Regions from separate parts of the Lactiplantibacillus sp. YT640 genome, predicted to be linked through region 1. Evidence: predicted binding sites of a transcription regulator. Region 1 holds the regulator's gene; the other holds the start of a gene.
What was found. The regulator HrcA, encoded in region 1, represses chaperone genes, less so after heat shock. The targets are predictions, from matches to a motif close to TTAGCACTCNNNNNNNNNGAGTGCTAA.
Positions count from the first base shown of each region.

Region 1 (9,010 bases):
TGTACGAATTTTTTGCGACAGCTAAGGTGACGCGTGATCACTTGGGACCGGAACAGTTGGGAGGACTACCAAACTTTTATGATTTGTTTTTGAACGTCCCCGACCGTGTTGGCGCTCTCGCGGATGTCACTCAGCGGCTCGCACAGGCTCAGCTGAGCTTAGTCAATATTCATATTTTAGAGATTCGTGAAGAGATTGATGGTGTCTTGCAACTGACATTTAGTGATCTAAAGACGAGAACGCAAGCATCGTCGTTGTTAGCTGATGCGGGTTATCAGATTGTAAGGAGGAATTAAGAATGCGAGCAATTTTAATTGGATTTATGGGTAGTGGGAAAACAACGGTCGGTCGGCTTTTGGCGGCCGGGTTAGCAACTAAACATGCTGATTTAGATGATTTGATTGTTCAGCGGGCGGGACGGTCGATTACGACTATTTTTGCGGAGCAAGGAGAGGGGTACTTCCGGCAATTGGAGCATCAGACTTTGCTCCAAGCACTCGAAACACCCGGGATTTTATCGACCGGTGGTGGTACTCCGACCATTGCAATGAATGCAATTAGCCTGAAACAAAGCGCGGTGCCAGTTATCTGGTTGACGGCTAGTGATCAAACCACTATTAACCGTGTTAAAAATGATACTAGCCGACCACTTGTCAATGAATTGGATACAGGGGCACTGATTGCGTTGAAGCAGCGGCGCCAAGCCTTATATGCTGATGCGGCCGATTTGACGATCGCAACCGATCAACTGACACCCCAGCAGATTGCCCGTCAAATTCAGCAGTGGTTGAATCAGCAGCCAGTTGCGCTCCAAGCTTGAAGAACCATGTAGCTGTCAACTGCGGTTAGCGTGCCGGTTGCATTTTAAGACGATAACATTGAATAAGCGTACATCAGCCACACTAAGGCCGTTGCACGCTTTTTTGATGGCAGCATATGTTGAAAGTCATCGGCGTAATTAGGGACGGTCCCGCGCGGTATCCTTTTGATAAGGGGACTAATTTGTGCGATTCTTGTTTTTCAGTCGTTTTATTTGACTAATAGGGATTAAGCTCACGGTTTTCTGGATCAATGAGTTAAATACAGCTTTGCCAGGCACATACGTGGTCGTCAGTGGCACCGGACCAGCGTGTCGATTTGGGGTATCTTAGTTGCGGTGCTCAGGGCCTTGAATTCTGTGATAATCCGCTTACATATTTGTGAGGTGTGGTATACTGAAAACCGTCGATTAAGAACGATCGAATCCGTGGCACGGCGATTGGCTGCCACTAGAAACCGAATTTAAATGATTGAAGGCGTTTTTTATGTTGAACGGGATTCTACCATTATATAAACCTCGTGGGATGACGAGCTTTGACTGTGTCGCTAAAATCCGACGACTCTATCAGACCCGCAAAGTAGGTCATTCAGGGACACTGGACCCAAATGTGGATGGCGTTTTACCGATTTGTATTGGGAATGCGACTAAAGTTGTGCAATTTTTAGTGGCTTCTGGCAAAGAATACCAAGGGAGCATTACCCTCGGATTTGCAACGACTACTGAAGATTTAGATGGTGAGGAGATTGCGCGCCAAGCGGTCACAGAGCCGTTCACAAGTGACCAAGTTGATGCTGCGCTGGCACAGATGACGGGGGCCATTACGCAAATTCCACCGATGTTTTCAGCAGTAAAAGTAAATGGGCGGCGTTTATATGACTATGCGCGCAGTGGTGAAACTGTCGAGCGCCCAGAACGGCATGTCACAATTAGCAGCTTCAAGCAACGGCAGGCATCTACCTATGACTCGGCAACCCAGACTCAGACGATCTATTTTACGGTCGCTTGTAGTAAAGGGACTTATGTTCGCACGCTAGCGGTGGATGTCGGCAAAGTGCTCGGGGTACCCGCTGTGATGAGTGATTTGACCCGATTAAAGAGTGGCGGCTTTACTTTAGATGAAACCGTGACCTTTGAGGAAATCGCGGCCCACGTCGATGCTGGAACGGCCGGAGCATTATTGGCGCCAATTGATAAAGCTTTAAGTCAGTACCCGCGAGTCACGTTAACGGATGAGCAGTGGCAACGGGTCAAGAATGGGGCCTTTATTACGGCGGCAGAAGGGCAACAAACTGATCCAGATGCGAACACGATGGTTGCGTTAGTTTACCAAAACAGCCTAAAATGTCTATATAGTTATCGACCGGACGAACAGCGGTACAAGCCGTTCAAAATGTTTGCGGTCAATTAAGGAGTTTTTGTCATGCAGGTGATTAATTTAAAGTATCCCGTGGCGTTTAGTCAGATTCCCGAAGGACCAATCGTATTGGCCTTAGGATTTTTTGACGGCGTTCACCGTGGACATCAGCAAGTCGTTGCAACGGCACGCCAGGCCGCTCAGGCGCAACACGCCAAACTAGCGGTGATGACGTTTGACCAGCATCCGTCAGTTGTTTTTAAACACACTGATCCGCAGCAAGTCCGTTATTTAACGACAATTGATCAAAAAACGGCATTGATGAGTGAGCTCGGCGTTGACATCTTATATGTACTTCACTTTGATGCCACGGTCGGTGCCATGCCACCCCAAACGTTTGTCGATCAGTTAATTGTTGGATTACACGCACAAACGGTGGTTGCTGGTTTTGATTACACGTACGGGCCAGCTGAAATTGCAAATATGCAGCGTTTGAATGACTATGGTCATAACCGGTTTGAAATCATTGAAGTTCCTAAGGCGGAATTAGATGCTGAAAAGATCAGTTCCACGCGGATTCGCCGCGCTTTGGACGCGGGAGATATCGATACGGCTAACCGGTTACTGGGCTATCAATATGAAACTGCCGGCGAAGTAGTTCATGGTGAAGCGCGGGGCCGAACGCTCGGCTTTCCAACGGCCAACGTTGCTCACGGGCCCAATACCCGGGTTCCCGGAATTGGCATTTACGCGACGATGGTGCAGATTGGGACACGCTGGGTTATGGGAATGGCCTCAGTTGGACGAAATGTCACGTTTGGTGATCACCGACCAATCACGGTTGAAATATACTTATTAGATTTCCAAGGAGATCTTTATGGCCACAATTTAACGGTGCGTTGGGGGCACCGGATGCGCGGTGAAATTAAATTTGCTGGGGCGGATGCCTTGGTTGCGCAATTAAAGCGGGATGAACAAAACACCCGTGACTATTATGTGGCGCATCCCTTTGTGGTCACACCCCGGATTCAAGTTGCACAACAATCAAATCGTTTGGAGGCACAATGAATGGACACAACAACAATTTTTCAACACGGCACATTAGGCTTACTTGTTCCCGGATTATTTGACGGGACGATTACGGCTGGTGAACTCTTAACCCATGGTGATACGGGTATTGGGACGTTAGACGGTCTCAATGGTGAAGTGATTATTCTAGGAGGTCACGCCTATCAAGCACGTGAGGATGGTCAAATTCGGGAAATTCAGCCCGAAGAGACGTTACCATTTGCATCGGTGCACTTTGAAAAGCCTGATATTAGTGCGCAATTAGCTGCAATCACACAAACTGATTTCGAGCAACAAGTGGTTCATGACTATCGTTTGACCAACGTGTTTGCGGCTATTCGCGTCGATGGGACCTTTGCAAAAGTCAAGACGCGAGTCGCGCCTCGTCAGGAGCCACCGTACAAAACATTAGTCGCGGCAACGGCAACACAACCGGAATTCACCGGTGAACATGTTGACGGAACGATTATTGGCTACTACGCACCGCATTTGTTCCAAGGCGCTACGGTCGGTGGCTTTCACTTACACTTTCTAAGTAAAGACCATCAATTAGGTGGACACTTGCTGGGGTTTGAAGTCGAACAAGCGACGCTGAAAGTTCAACATTTTGCTGACTTTCATGTGCACTTGCCAATCGACAATGAAGCGTACTTACAAGAACAATTTGATAATGAAACCATTGATCATGCCATTAATAAAGCTGAACGTTGATTAGTTTGAAAGCTGATTACCGTTAAGGCCAGGTTTCACTAGAATGTCTGTTGGCAATGTACATCAGGCTAGTCAAAAATCTCGAGAGTCTGTAACTCTTGAGATTTTTTTGTTGTGGCTGGTGTGCTGAGTAATGGCAGCAGAAAAGCGAGTAGTCTGCTAGGCACCATGCTTGCATTGTGAAGGGTGAGGGTGTATATTAGCACTCGTAAGTAAGGAGTGCTAATTGGGGGGCGACGGTCAAATAAGTCCAGTCATAGTGGGACTGGGGTCCTAATAATTTAAGCATTCTTTTCTAGAAATACTTTGTCTTTCCTTGACTTTCATCAGGGTGGTTGTTATATTAGTAATTGTGTTAGCACTCCATTAAGTTAAGTGCTAAAAAGAGGTGATGATCACGTTAACTGAACGACAAAGCCTAATTTTAAAGGCCATTGTCCGTGACTATACCGAGGGCGGTAATCCAGTTGGATCCAAATCGCTAGTTCAAGAACTACCGATCAAGGTCAGTTCAGCGACAATTCGTAATGAAATGGCCCGACTAGAAGATTTAGGATTAATCGTCAAAACGCATTTGTCTTCAGGGCGAATTCCATCGATTAAGGGGTATCGGTACTATGTTGACCATATCCTAAAGCCTGAAAAGGTGGACGGCAAAGACTTGAAGGTGATTCAACATTCATTAGGCGGTGAATTTCACAAGATCGATGAGATCGTTGCTCAGTCGGCGGATATCTTGTCGCAACTGACAAGTTACACGACCTTTACATTGCGACCTGAACTTAAAGATAGTCGGTTGAGTGGTTTCAGACTCGTTCCGTTGGGGAATCATCAAGTAATGGCGATTCTAGTGACGAATAATGGTGACGTTGAAAACCAGACGTTTACTATTCCTAGTGACATTACCGGCGATGAGCTGGAACCGGTCGTTCGTTTCATCGACGATCAACTGGTTGGCCTGCCGTTACAAGACGTCCTCCGCCAATTAACGCATGAGATTCCGTTAAAACTTGCACAGTATTTGCAAGATCCAGATGGTTTCTTAGATATTTTTGGCAGTGTGTTGTCCAAGGCAGCTTCCGAGCGCTTTTATGTTGGTGGTAAGTTGAATTTGTTCAACTATACGGACCAGCAGAGCCCTAAAGAGTTACAGTCATTGTACTCGTTACTCGACCAAACGGACCGGTTAGCTAACGTGATTGGTCCACCCGGTCAACGGATTCAAGTCCGAATCGGTAATGAGATCACCAACGATTTGTTGAAGAACTACAGTTTAATTACCGCGACTTACGATGTTGATCAACACGGACAAGGTGTGATTGCCTTGCTCGGGCCGACCGCCATGCCGTATTCACGGATGATTGGACTGATGGGTGCGTTCCAACGAGAATTAGCCCGCAAATTATTAGATTATTACCGGTACTTTGACGAGTGACGGACAGGGAGATGAAAACATTGGCAAAGAAATCAACGCGGACGACGCCGGAAGATTCACAAGCGTCAACAACTGATTCAGCAGCAATGTCAACTGCCAGTGAAGCGACACAGGCAGCGACGAGTGCGACTGATGATCAAGCTGAGCAAACGACAGCGGTCGATCCGACACAACAAATTACTGATCTCAAAGCGCAATTAGATGCGAAAGATGACCAGTTATTGCGTGCACAGGCGGAGATCGTCAACATGCAAAACCGCAACAAAAAAGAACAAGCGGCGCTGTTGAAATATGACGGTCAAGCACTTGCAAAGGATGTCTTACCAGTTCTGGATAACTTGGAACGGGCTTTGGCAACGCCAGCTGACGATGAAGCGGCCCAACAGTTGAAGAAGGGTGTCGAAATGGTCTATGGCCATTTACAGGATGCTTTGAAAAAACATGGGGTCACCGAAATTGCGGCTGCGGGCGAAAAGTTTGATCCCAATATTCACCAAGCTGTTCAAACGGTGCCAGTTGATGATGATCATCCAGCTGATACGGTAGTACAAGTCTTACAACGGGGTTACCTATTGAAAGACCGGACCCTCCGTCCAGCAATGGTTGTTGTGGCACAGTAATTAATCAATAAAAATACTAAATTAAAAAGAGGTTTGTTAATTTATGGCAAGTAATAAAATTATCGGGATTGACCTCGGGACTACTAACTCTGCGGTAGCGGTTCTTGAAGGTAATGAACCTAAGATTATCACCACTCCTGAAGGTGGCCGGACGGTTCCTTCAGTTGTGGCATTCAAAGATGGCGAAACTCAAGTTGGTGAAGTTGCCAAGCGGCAAGCAATCACTAACCCGAATACGGTAGCTTCAATCAAGCGTCACATGGGTGAAGCTGGTTACAAAGTTAGCATCGAAGGTAAGGACTACACCCCACAACAAATCTCAGCAATGATTTTGCAATATATCAAGGGCTTTGCTGAAGATTACTTGGGTGACACGGTTGAAAAGGCCGTTGTGACTGTTCCAGCTTACTTTAATGATGCCCAACGGCAAGCAACTAAGGATGCTGGTAAGATTGCCGGCTTAAACATTGAACGGATTATTAACGAACCAACGGCGGCAGCTTTAGCCTATGGTTTGGATAAGACCGACAAAGATGAAAAGATTTTAGTCTATGACCTTGGTGGTGGGACTTTTGATGTTTCCATCTTGGAATTAGGCGACGGGGTCTTCGAAGTATTATCCACAAATGGTGATACCCACCTTGGTGGTGATGACTTTGACCAAAAGATTATCGACTGGTTAGTTGATGGCTTTAAAGCTGACAACGGTGTTGATTTATCAAAAGACAAGATGGCCTTACAACGGTTAAAGGATGCTGCTGAAAAGGCTAAGAAGGACCTTTCAGGTGTTTCTGAAGCTCAAATTAGTTTGCCATTTATTTCCGCTGGTGCTAGTGGCCCATTGCACTTGGAAACCACGTTAACACGTGCTAAGTTCAATGAATTAACTGCTGACCTAGTTGAAAAGACGCGCATTCCTGTTGAAAATGCCTTGAAGGATGCTGATTTATCGGCTAGTGACTTAGACGTTGTCATCTTGAATGGTGGGTCAACTCGGATTCCAGCTGTTCAAGAAGCTGTTGAAAAGTGGACTGGCAAAGAATCTAACCATTCTATCAACCCTGACGAAGCGGTTGCTTTAGGGGCCGCTGTTCAAGGTGGTGTGATCACTGGTGATGTTAAAGACGTTGTTTTGCTCGATGTTACGCCACTTTCACTTGGTATTGAAACCATGGGTGGGGTCTTCACTAAGTTGATTGACCGTAACACGACGATTCCAACCAGCAAGTCGCAAGTATTTAGTACGGCGGCTGATAACCAACCAGCTGTTGACATTCACGTGCTCCAAGGTGAACGGCCAATGGCAGCGGATAACAAGACGTTAGGTCGCTTCCAATTAACGGATATTCCGGCTGCACCTCGTGGTGTTCCTCAAATCGAAGTTAAGTTTGACATCGATAAGAACGGGATCGTTAACGTATCTGCTAAGGATATGGGAACTAATAAAGAACAAAAGATTACCATCAAGAGTTCATCGGGTCTTTCTGACGACGAAATTGATCAAATGGTCAAGGAAGCCAAGGAAAACGAAGAAGCCGATAAGAAACGTAAAGAAGAAGTTGACTTGAAGAACGAAGTTGACCAATTGATCTTTACTACCGACAAGACTTTGAAAGATCTTGAAGGCAAGGTTTCAGAAGATGAAGTTAAGAAAGCCAAAGATGCTCGTGATGCTTTGAAGAAAGCTCAAGATGATAACAACATTGACGAAATGAAGGCCAAGAAGGACGATTTGAACAAGATCGTTCAGGACTTATCAGTTAAGTTGTATCAACAAGCTCAAGAAGCTCAGGGTGCACAAGGCGGTGCCGACAGTAATGCTGCTGGCAATGCCGACTCAGCCAAGGGCAGTGATGACAACACGGTTGACGGTGATTTCGAAGACTTGGATAAAGACAAGGATAAGAAGTAGCACCGGCAGAACAAAAAGGCCAAGGCCACGTGGCTTTGGCCTTTTTGCTTTAAATATGCTAGTATTAATGAGACTTAATTAAGGTTCATTAGGAGGTTACAATGGCAGAGCAAGACTTATATAAGGTTCTGGGTGTTGAAAAGGATGCCAGTCAGGACGAAATCAAGAAGGCGTACCGCAAGCTTTCGAAGAAGTATCATCCTGATTTGAATCATGAACCTGGCGCGGAAGAAAAGTTTAAAGCTGTCAATGAAGCGTACGAAACGTTAGGCGATGCCCAGAAGCGGGCACAGTATGATCAATTCGGATCGACTGGTGGCCAACAAGGCTTCGGTGGCGCCGGCGGTTTCGGCGGTCAAGACTTTGGTGGCTTCGGCGGCGGTGGCGGCTTTGAAGATATTTTCAGTTCCTTCTTCGGTGGTGGCGCTGGTGGTTCACGGCGTTCTAACCCAACGGCCCCGCAACAAGGCCGAGACTTACAGTATGAGATGACACTGAAGTTTGAAGATGCGATCTTTGGTAAGAAGACGACCATCACCTACAATCGTGAGGAACAGTGTGAGACTTGTGGTGGCTCTGGTGCCAAGCCAGGAACGTCACCAGTGACCTGTTCGAAATGTCATGGTGCTGGCTATATTCAGGTACAGACTAATACGCCACTCGGTCGAATGATGAGCCAACAAGTTTGTGACGTTTGTCATGGAACTGGTAAAGAAATCAAGGACAAGTGTGCCACTTGTGGTGGCTCTGGTCATACTGAACAAAGTCATTCCATCAAAGTGACGGTTCCTGCTGGAGTTGAAGAAGGCCAACAAATGCGGCTTCAAAATCAAGGTGAAGCGGGAACGAATGGTGGCCCTTATGGTGATTTATTCATTATCTTCAGAGTTGAGCCAAGTAAGGACTTTGAACGGGATGGCGCGACGATTTACTTCAAGTTGCCGATCGACTTCGTTCAGGCCGCTCTTGGTGATGAAGTTCAAGTTAAAACGGTTCACGGGGACGTTAAGTTGAAGATCCCAGCTGGTACTCAGACGGGGACAACTTTCCGGTTACGTGGTAAAGGTGCACCACGATTACGTGGCAATGG
Region 1 covers NZ_JBMNVY010000003.1:170,644-179,653, reverse strand. Annotated here, with positions in the region: gene ACOV1R_RS03665 (prephenate dehydrogenase) at 1-296, shown strand, start outside; gene ACOV1R_RS03660 (shikimate kinase) at 299-820, shown strand; gene truB (tRNA pseudouridine(55) synthase TruB) at 1,305-2,228, shown strand; gene ribF (riboflavin biosynthesis protein RibF) at 2,241-3,242, shown strand; gene budA (acetolactate decarboxylase) at 3,243-3,953, shown strand; gene hrcA (heat-inducible transcriptional repressor HrcA) at 4,345-5,388, shown strand; gene grpE (nucleotide exchange factor GrpE) at 5,409-6,008, shown strand; gene dnaK (molecular chaperone DnaK) at 6,052-7,920, shown strand; gene dnaJ (molecular chaperone DnaJ) at 8,022-9,010, shown strand, end outside.

Region 2 (9,010 bases), on a different contig from region 1:
GATCTTAGTAGTCTTGGAACTACCACTACTGCTACTAGTACTCTTCGTACTTGTGGCTGAGCTACTGCCGCAACCAGCTAGTAAAATGGTCATCGTTACTGCCAATGCGCCGAGTGTCAGTGCTTTTTTCATAATTGAAACTCCCCTTCTTCAATTGACTATCAAAATTAAGCAACCAACCCGGCAACCATCATAGCAAAACTGGGTAGGAGTGCTACGACTAGTGATGGAGCAACATCACCATCCGACGGTTACACGTAATTGATTGCTTCGGAACATGCTTAATATTACTAATCGTTTGTAAATTGTGAATGACGATTGTGTAAATTGCTTGTATAGTTTTGGTAAAGTTAAAATTGATGAACCAACTGATGACCAACTAAAAACAGGCATCACCGCTAATCACACGGTAGATGCCTGTAACACTTTAATAATTTTCAATGATTTATTTGGTTTTTAATGATTACTCTTGGAGGTCAAACGCGCGACGGTCCGTTTGATCCAATCCAGTAGCGGTTGCCGATTGTCACCAGCTAATCCGATTGCTTCAACGAATAACTCTAGCCCAAATAATAAACCAATCGTCAATAACACAGAACCCCAAATAGATGAGATCGGATAGAGCAATGAAATAAATGAGAAAATAAGTGCAATCCCATAAATTACCATCACAGTCTGTCGATGGGTCAATCCTAATTGCATCAAGCGGTGGTGCAAATGATGCTTATCCGCTTGCGAAATGGGCTTCTTATTCAGGATCCGTCGAATCATCGCATACACCGTATCCGTAATTGGCACTCCCAGGATCATAACCGGAATACCAACTGAGATTAAGGTGACATTTTTCAATCCAAATAATGAGAACACAGCCGTCATAAAACCGATAAACAACGAACCGGTATCACCGAGATAAATTCTAGCTGGAAAGAAATTATACGGAAGAAAGCCAATCATCGCCGCAACTAAAGTAAAAATCAACAACGAAACGAACATATTAGCATTCAAGAAGAACAACCCGATGATCCCCATGGTACTCAACGAAATAATCGAAACACCGGTAGCTAGCCCATCCAGTCCATCAATTAAGTTCACCGCGTTCGTGATAGCCAGTATCCACAGTAAAGTCACCGGTAAACTCAGCCACTGAAAGTGAATCAGCCCCAGCAACGGGAACGTGAAGGTCGTCATTCGGATACCACCAATAAAGTAGACCTCCAAAGCGGCTAACGTAATCCCTAACATTTTTTGCCGTGGTTTTAGCTCATAAATATCATCGATAACACCAGTCGCAATAATGATCAGCTCACCACCGAGTAGTGCGAAAAAAATGCGACTGGGAAACTGGTGCATGAGATACAACACAGTCGTCCCAACGGTGTAAGAGATAAAAATAGCCAAGCCTCCCATTGTCGGCATTGGAATTTTATTGACCCGTCGTACATTTGGTTTATCCACGGCACCAATTTTAAATGCAAGTTTCCGCACAAACGGCGTCAAGATCGCAGAAAGTATCATGGTCGCCACTAGGCTTACTAGGATTTCAAATCTGATCATTTGTGCGTAACTCCCTTCTCACTCTATTACGATAATTATACAAATCCCAGTGACGCTTGACAACTCGCTTCACTAAAACTTAGTAAAGGCAACACAATTCGTTCACATTTGCCGGTCACTGGGCTGATTAAGTATCTAAATTATAACCTTAGTTACTCATATTATGACACAAAAATAAAAACCCGGTAGCTATACCGGGTTTCAATACTAAGTCACTATTCTTTTAAATGGTAATTATAAGTTGAAACAATAATATTTTCACGAGAATTTAATACCGCTCGTAATCGGAGACTCGTTTGATTATGCAAAATATTCTGCCATGGTTTCTTCGGCACGAATTGTGGGACAAGAACCGTTGTCGAGAAGTTGCGTTCCGCTGCTCGTTTAGCAATCACATCGCAGAATCGTAACGTCGGTGTTGCAATCGACCGATACGACGAATGGATGTCCACGAAACGGACGTCTGGGAAGGTCTCTTTGAACTCTGCCGCCGTCTTGTGTTCCTTTTCAGGGTTCTCATCAAAGGACACGTGCATCGCAATGACGTAATCTCCGATGGATCGCGCGTAGTTGACTGCTTGAGCAGTTACCCGCGTCACATTCGAGACGAGGACGATCACCGTTGCACCGTCATAATCATGAATCGTCGCTTTTTCCTTGGCAACCACGCGTAACTGGGCCGCAACCCGGTTATAGTGCACGTGGATTCGGTAGAACATGTACAGTAAGAGTGGCATAACGATTAAGTATGGCCAAACATTGCCGAAATGTAGCAAGAATAGGAAAATCACTAGGAGAATCGAAATCAACGCCCCAAGTAAGTTTACCGCCGCCTTCATCCACCACCATTGCCCCCGTTCGCGGAACCAATGAATAATCATACCAGATTGCGACAAAGTAAATGGGACAAAGACCCCCACCGCATAAAGTGGAATCAAAAGCGTCGTCTTCCCATGAAAGATAAAGATCAACGCAATTGCCCCGACCGCCAATGAGATAATCCCATTGGAGTAGCCCAAGCGGTCCCCACGATCCATGTAAGCATGTGGTAGAAATTTATCTTTAGCCAAGTTATAAGCTAAAATTGGAAAGGCTGAAAAACCAGTATTTGCCGCAACGGCCAGAATTAACGCCGTCGATAATTGTAACAAGTAGTAGAATAAGCCGTGACCAAAGACCGCCGTAGCAATTTGTGACAAGACGGTATTGTCTACTTGTGGTTTAACGCCTAAGTAATAACTTAAATAAGTAATACCACCAAAGAAGACGGCCAAGACTAATGACATAATTGCTAACGTGTTCGCCGCATTCTTGCGTTTCGGTCGTTTGAAGTTTGGCACCGCATTACTGATTGCTTCCACCCCAGTCAGCGAAGACGAACCGGAAGAAAAGGCCCGTAAGAACAGCACCAAGGTCATCCCTTGAACCGGTGCTCCAACTGCTGCGGAGGCGTGGTAAGTTAAGTTACCACTCGCAATATTCATAACGCCCCATAGAATCATGCCGATAATCATAATAATGAAAAAATAAACGGGAAACGTTAAGAATGATGCGGATTCGCGCATTCCACGCAAATTTAACGCCATGATGGCGATGACAATCAGTACGGCAATCAATACTTGATAATTAGCTAGCGCCGGAATCGCCGACGTGATTGCTTCAGTACCAGAAGTGACGGAAACCGCTACGGTCAGCATATAATCAACCAGCAGTGATCCCCCGGCAACTAATCCGGCTGGCCGCCCCCAGTTCGTACTTGCCACCACGTAGGCGCCACCGCCAGATGGATAAGCCCGAATAATTTGTCGGTACGACATCGTAATAGCAAACAACAGCACTAACACAAGCGCCGCCACGTACAATTGATACATCAACGCGGCCGCTGAAAGTGTAATCAAAACGGTCGTAATCTGTTCAGTACCGTAAGCCACCGATGATAGCGCATCTGACGATAGCAGCGCCAGTGCCTTGAACTTGGTGAGTGCTTGCCCACCCTCGTCCATGGTTTTTAACGGTTTCCCAATAACTAACCGCTTTAAATAACGCCACATGATAATAACTCCTTTATTCCAAAATAATTATCCCAAAGTAAACTGAGTCAAAGTAGATTCTACTACTTTACCCTGCCAAATACTACCAGTTAAATGTCGGGTGCTTCACCGCACCCACATTTTGCGTTAACGACTAATCCTACCGCTCTAATATGGATAAATCAATACCTTTATTCTAGTCGATTCACACCCTAACAGCACTAAAAAAGCACTTACTCAGCCGAGTAAGTGCTTAATGTTACGATTTGTTTACATCATACCGCCCATACCTGGGTTTGGTGCGGCTGGTGCAGCTGGTGCATTTTCTTCAGGTTTTTCAGCGACAACGGCTTCAGTCGTTAAGAGAAGGGCTGAAACAGAAGCGGCATTTTGTAAAGCAGAACGCGTTACCTTAGTTGGGTCCACGATACCAGCTTTGATCATGTCAACCCATTCATCAGTTGCGGCGTTGAAACCAACACCTGGCTTTTGTTCCTTCATCTTTTCAACGATAACAGAGCCTTCCAAACCAGCATTTTCAGCGATTTGGCGAACTGGTTCTTCCAAAGCACGTTTAACAATGTTGATCCCAGTTTGAACGTCACCAGTTTCCTTCAATGCAGCAACATCTTTGATAACGTTAATCAAAGCAGTACCACCACCAGCAACAAAGCCTTCTTCAACGGCGGCCCGAGTTGCGTTCAAAGCATCTTCAATCCGGTATTTACGTTCCTTCAATTCAGTTTCAGTAGCGGCACCGACACGAACAACGGCAACCCCACCAGCTAATTTAGCTAAACGTTCTTGTAACTTTTCTTTGTCAAAGTCAGAAGTTGTTTCACCGATTTGGTTACGGATAAATTCAACCCGTTCTGAGATAGCATCCTTGGAACCAGCGCCTTCAACAATGGTGGTGTTATCCTTAGTAACCGTAACTTTGTTGGCTTGACCTAATTGATCGATGGTCGTGTCCTTCAATTCAAGGCCAAGGTCGTCAGTGATAACCGTCCCGCCAGTTAAGATAGCGATATCTTGTAATTGTTCCTTACGCCGATCACCAAAACCGGGTGCCTTAACGGCGACAACGTTAAACGTCCCACGCATCTTGTTCAAGACTAAGGTTGGTAAAGCTTCACCAGAAATGTCATCAGCAATGATCAACAATGGCTTGCCTTGTTCAACGATGGATTGTAATAGTGGTAAGATATCTTGAATGTTTGAAATCTTCTTATCAGTAATTAAGATATATGGATTGTCAAGATCCGCCTCCATCTTATCATTATCAGTAACCATGTATTGTGATAAGTAGCCGCGGTCGAATTGCATCCCTTCAACAACGTCTAAGCTAGTATCAACACCACGTGATTCTTCAATCGTGATAACACCGTCATGACCAACTTTTTCCATGGCTTCGGCAATCAATTTACCAGTTTCTTCACTTGCTGAAGATACAGAAGCGATTTGCGCAATATCTTCTTGCGTCTTAACTTCGTGTGCCATAGCGTGTAATGAGTCAACCGCCGTCTTAGTAGCTTCTTCAATCCCACGACGAATGCCAACAGGGTTAGCACCGGCCGTAACGTTCTTCATACCTTCATTAACGATTGATTGTGTTAAGACCGTTGCAGTAGTCGTCCCATCACCAGCGATGTCATTAGTCTTTGAAGCAACTTCAGAAACTAACTTAGCACCCATGTTTTCGAAATGATCGTCTAATTCGATCGCCTTAGCAATCGTTACACCATCATTAGTAATTGTTGGTGAACCATATGATTGTTCCAAAACAACGTTGCGACCCTTAGGACCTAACGTTGACTTAACTGTGTCAGCTAATTGATCGACACCTTTTAGCATCGCTGAACGTGCATCTTCAGAGAACTTTAATTCTTTAGCCATTATCTCTATTCACCTCATGAATTTAATTTATTTTAAGTTGCGCAATTTAAATGGATTAGTCTTCGATTGCAACAATATCTTTTTCGTGCAATACCAAATACTTAGCACCTTGATACTTGACTTCGGTACCGGCATACTTATCGAATAATACTTGATCGCCGACCTTCACGCTGGGGTCAACTTTTGTCCCGTTATCTAAAACACGACCGTCATTGACGGCAACAACCTTACCGCTTTGGGGCTTTTCCTTAGCGTTATTGGCAATGACAATACCGCCAATTGTTTGTTCTTCTTCTTCTTGTTGTTGCAAGATAACGCGATCTCCTAATGGTTTTAACACGTGAATCCCTCCATTTATTCTTTTTTAGCACTCCTCAACCTCAAGTGCTAATTACATTGTCAACTATATCATTTTAATTCAAGATTGCAAGTGATTTGTCAATTATTAGTCAAAGAATGTCAAATCGACTATAATGAATACTATTGAAGTATCAATAAATCTTAAATCAAACTTTTAAAAGGACGTGACTTGATGGTTAATCGCCGCCAATCAATCTTTATTCTTATCATCTACTTTATTATTTACGCACTACCGAGCGTCCTTGTGACTGCTTTCCATCAGCTAGGGGCCCAAGTATTCGTGATTCAAACGGTCGACTACTTAGTCGGTGCAATCCTACTCATCTGGTTGGCGAGTCGCATGCGGACAAAAAACGTTGTTGAAAAACAACCAAGTAACTGGTTCATGACGTTCATCTGGGGATTGATCGGTCTTGTCCTAGTCATCGTTGGTCAAGTCATCATTTTAAAAATGACGGCTTTACTGGGACAGTCAACAGCGTCAACCAACACGACCACCCTCTTAACTGTTGGGCAACAATATCCCGCTTTCTTCTTAGCCATCATTGTCGGTGCCCCGATTATGGAAGAAATCGTCTTCCGCAAAGTTATCTTTGGCAATCTAAGTGCGGTTACTGGTCAGATTGGGGCGGCCTTGATTTCTAGTGTGCTATTTAGCTTTGCACATGCGGATGGTCACTTTATCCTCTATGCCTTTATCGGGTTATTATTCTGCTGGTTATACCAGCACACCGGTCGGATTCAAACATCGATGACGGCTCACATCCTAATGAACGCATCGGTTGTGTTACCCACATTATTAGGCTTACTGCACTAGTATCATTACTAGGTAGCGCTAACCTAGCGTTTCAACGTTAATTTTCACCGAATATTTATACGTTACAATCAATGATTCGTGATCTAAGTATGTTAAAAAGGCTTCCCTGAATAATTCAGAGAGGCCTTTTTATAGCCATTTAATTTCAAAGATAAAGCGAGTTATTAATCTTCAGTCTCATTTTCATCGTCATTACCATTGTCACCTAATTGCTGACCGTAATGTTCAATGAAGTAGATCAATGTTTGTAATTCGTTGGTCAAATCAACGTTCTGAACCCGTACTGTCTCAGGAACGGAGATTCGTAACGGCGTAAAGTTCATGATTCCTTTGACGTTTGCATCAACCAAGTCATCGGTAATTTTCTGAACAACCGTGGTTGGCACCGTTAAGATAGCAATCTCAATCTGTTGTTCGATCAATTGCTTTTTGAGCTCCGTCATTGGGTACACTGGAACCCCACTTTGGACTGTATTGGCAATCGCCTCGTTGACATCAAATGCTGCTGAAATGCGGACATTACTGTTTTTGTGAAAATTAAAGTTCAGTAGGGCGTGGCCCAAATTACCGACCCCAATTAAAGCAACATTCGTTAAGGTGTCTTGATTTAAAATCTTTTTGAAAAATGCAAGTAACGTTTCAACATCGTATCCATACCCTCGTTTGCCGAGCGCCCCAAAATACGAGAAATCTCGCCGAATCGTTGCTGAATCTACTTTAACCGCCTCGGACAACTCGGTCGATGAGACCCGCTTCTTATCTGCATCTAGCAAGATATTTAAATAGCGGTAATAAATCGGTAACCGTTTTGCCGTTGCCCGTGGAATTTTTGTTTCTGCCATTCGGACGTGTCCTCCTAATTAAAAGTTTGTGAATTTGCTGACACTATTCTAGCATAACGCGTGACTTTGTGAAATAATAATTACTTATTATTCCGAATAATTGGGTCAGGCCGTTACAATATGCTACAATTATGTCACGAATTAAATGTGAAAGGAGCTTAATAAAGCGTGATTTTACTACAAGTACAGCAAGTTATGCGGCGTTTTGGCGCCGATGTCTTGTTCGATAACGTACAAATGGATATTCAAGAACACGCTCGGGTGGCCCTTGTCGGTCGAAACGGGGCCGGAAAATCAACCTTACTTAAAATGATTGCCGGCGAAACGGTACCGGACGAAGGCCATATTTCAATGCGCAAGGGCTTAACAATCGGTTACTTGGCGCAAGACCAAGGACTGGATAGTAACAATACGATTTGGGAAGAAATGAGTAGTGTCTTTGCTGAGTTACATGCCATCGAAAAACGGATGCACCAGCTCGAAAATCAATTGAGCGACCCCGCAATCATGAATGATGAGCAGGCTTATCAACAGACCCTGAAAACCTATGATCAGATTCAAACTGAATTTCAACAAAAAAACGGGTACGGCTACCAAGCTGAGATTCGGGGCGTGTTGCACGGCTTCCAATTCGACGCCGATGTGTACGATAAGTCGGTGACGGCACTATCCGGTGGACAAAAGACCCAGTTGGCCTTGGCCAAGTTGTTACTTGAAAAACGGGACTTGCTTATCCTTGACGAACCGACGAACCACTTGGACGTCGAAACCCTTACTTGGTTGGAAAGCTATCTCCAGTCTTACTCTGGTGCGCTGCTAATCGTTAGCCATGACCGTTATTTCTTAGACCGGGTCGTTAACGAAGTCTATGACTTATCACACCATGAAATGGTGCACTACACTGGTAACTACGACCAGTTTGTGCAAGAAAAAGCGGCTCGAATCCAAGCACAATGGAAACATTATGAAAAGCAACAAGCGGAGATCAGCAAGCTTGAAGACTTTGTTAATCGTAACATCGTGCGTGCTTCTACGACAAAACGGGCCCAGGCTCGGCGTAAGCAGTTAGCAAAGATGGACTGCCTTGACCGCCCTGATAGTGACGAGAAGACTGCCCACTTTGGCTTTCATGCGGCTAAACAAAGCGGCAACATTGTGTTGACCGTCAAAGATGCAGCCGTGGGCTATGATGGTCAGATTCTTTCGGAACCCGACAACTTGAATATTAAGAAACATGAAGCTATTGCCATCGTTGGACCGAACGGTATTGGAAAATCGACTTTCCTAAAGAGTATTTTGGGACAGATTCCATTCATTAAAGGCCAGGCCGTTTTTGGCACCAACGTCGTTACGGGCTACTACGATCAAGAGCAACGTAATTTAAACGACAAAAAAACCGTCCTCAGTGAACTTTGGGATGAACATCCCACCACTCCTGAAAAAGACATTCGTACCATTTTGGGCAGTTTTCTCTTCACTGGTGAAGATGTTGATAAACCCGTTCATGCCCT
Region 2 covers NZ_JBMNVY010000013.1:51,255-60,264, reverse strand. Annotated here, with positions in the region: gene ACOV1R_RS09690 (phosphate ABC transporter substrate-binding protein) at 1-132, opposite strand, end outside; gene ACOV1R_RS09685 (glycosyltransferase family 4 protein) at 457-1,554, opposite strand; gene ACOV1R_RS09680 (APC family permease) at 1,770-3,605, opposite strand; gene groL (chaperonin GroEL) at 3,855-5,480, opposite strand; gene groES (co-chaperone GroES) at 5,536-5,820, opposite strand; gene ACOV1R_RS09665 (CPBP family intramembrane glutamic endopeptidase) at 6,013-6,657, shown strand; gene ACOV1R_RS09660 (redox-sensing transcriptional repressor Rex) at 6,822-7,499, opposite strand; gene ACOV1R_RS09655 (ABC-F family ATP-binding cassette domain-containing protein) at 7,668-9,010, shown strand, end outside.
Region 2: a site for HrcA is predicted at 5,845-5,871, ahead of groES (co-chaperone GroES). Genes of this name have one in related genera too.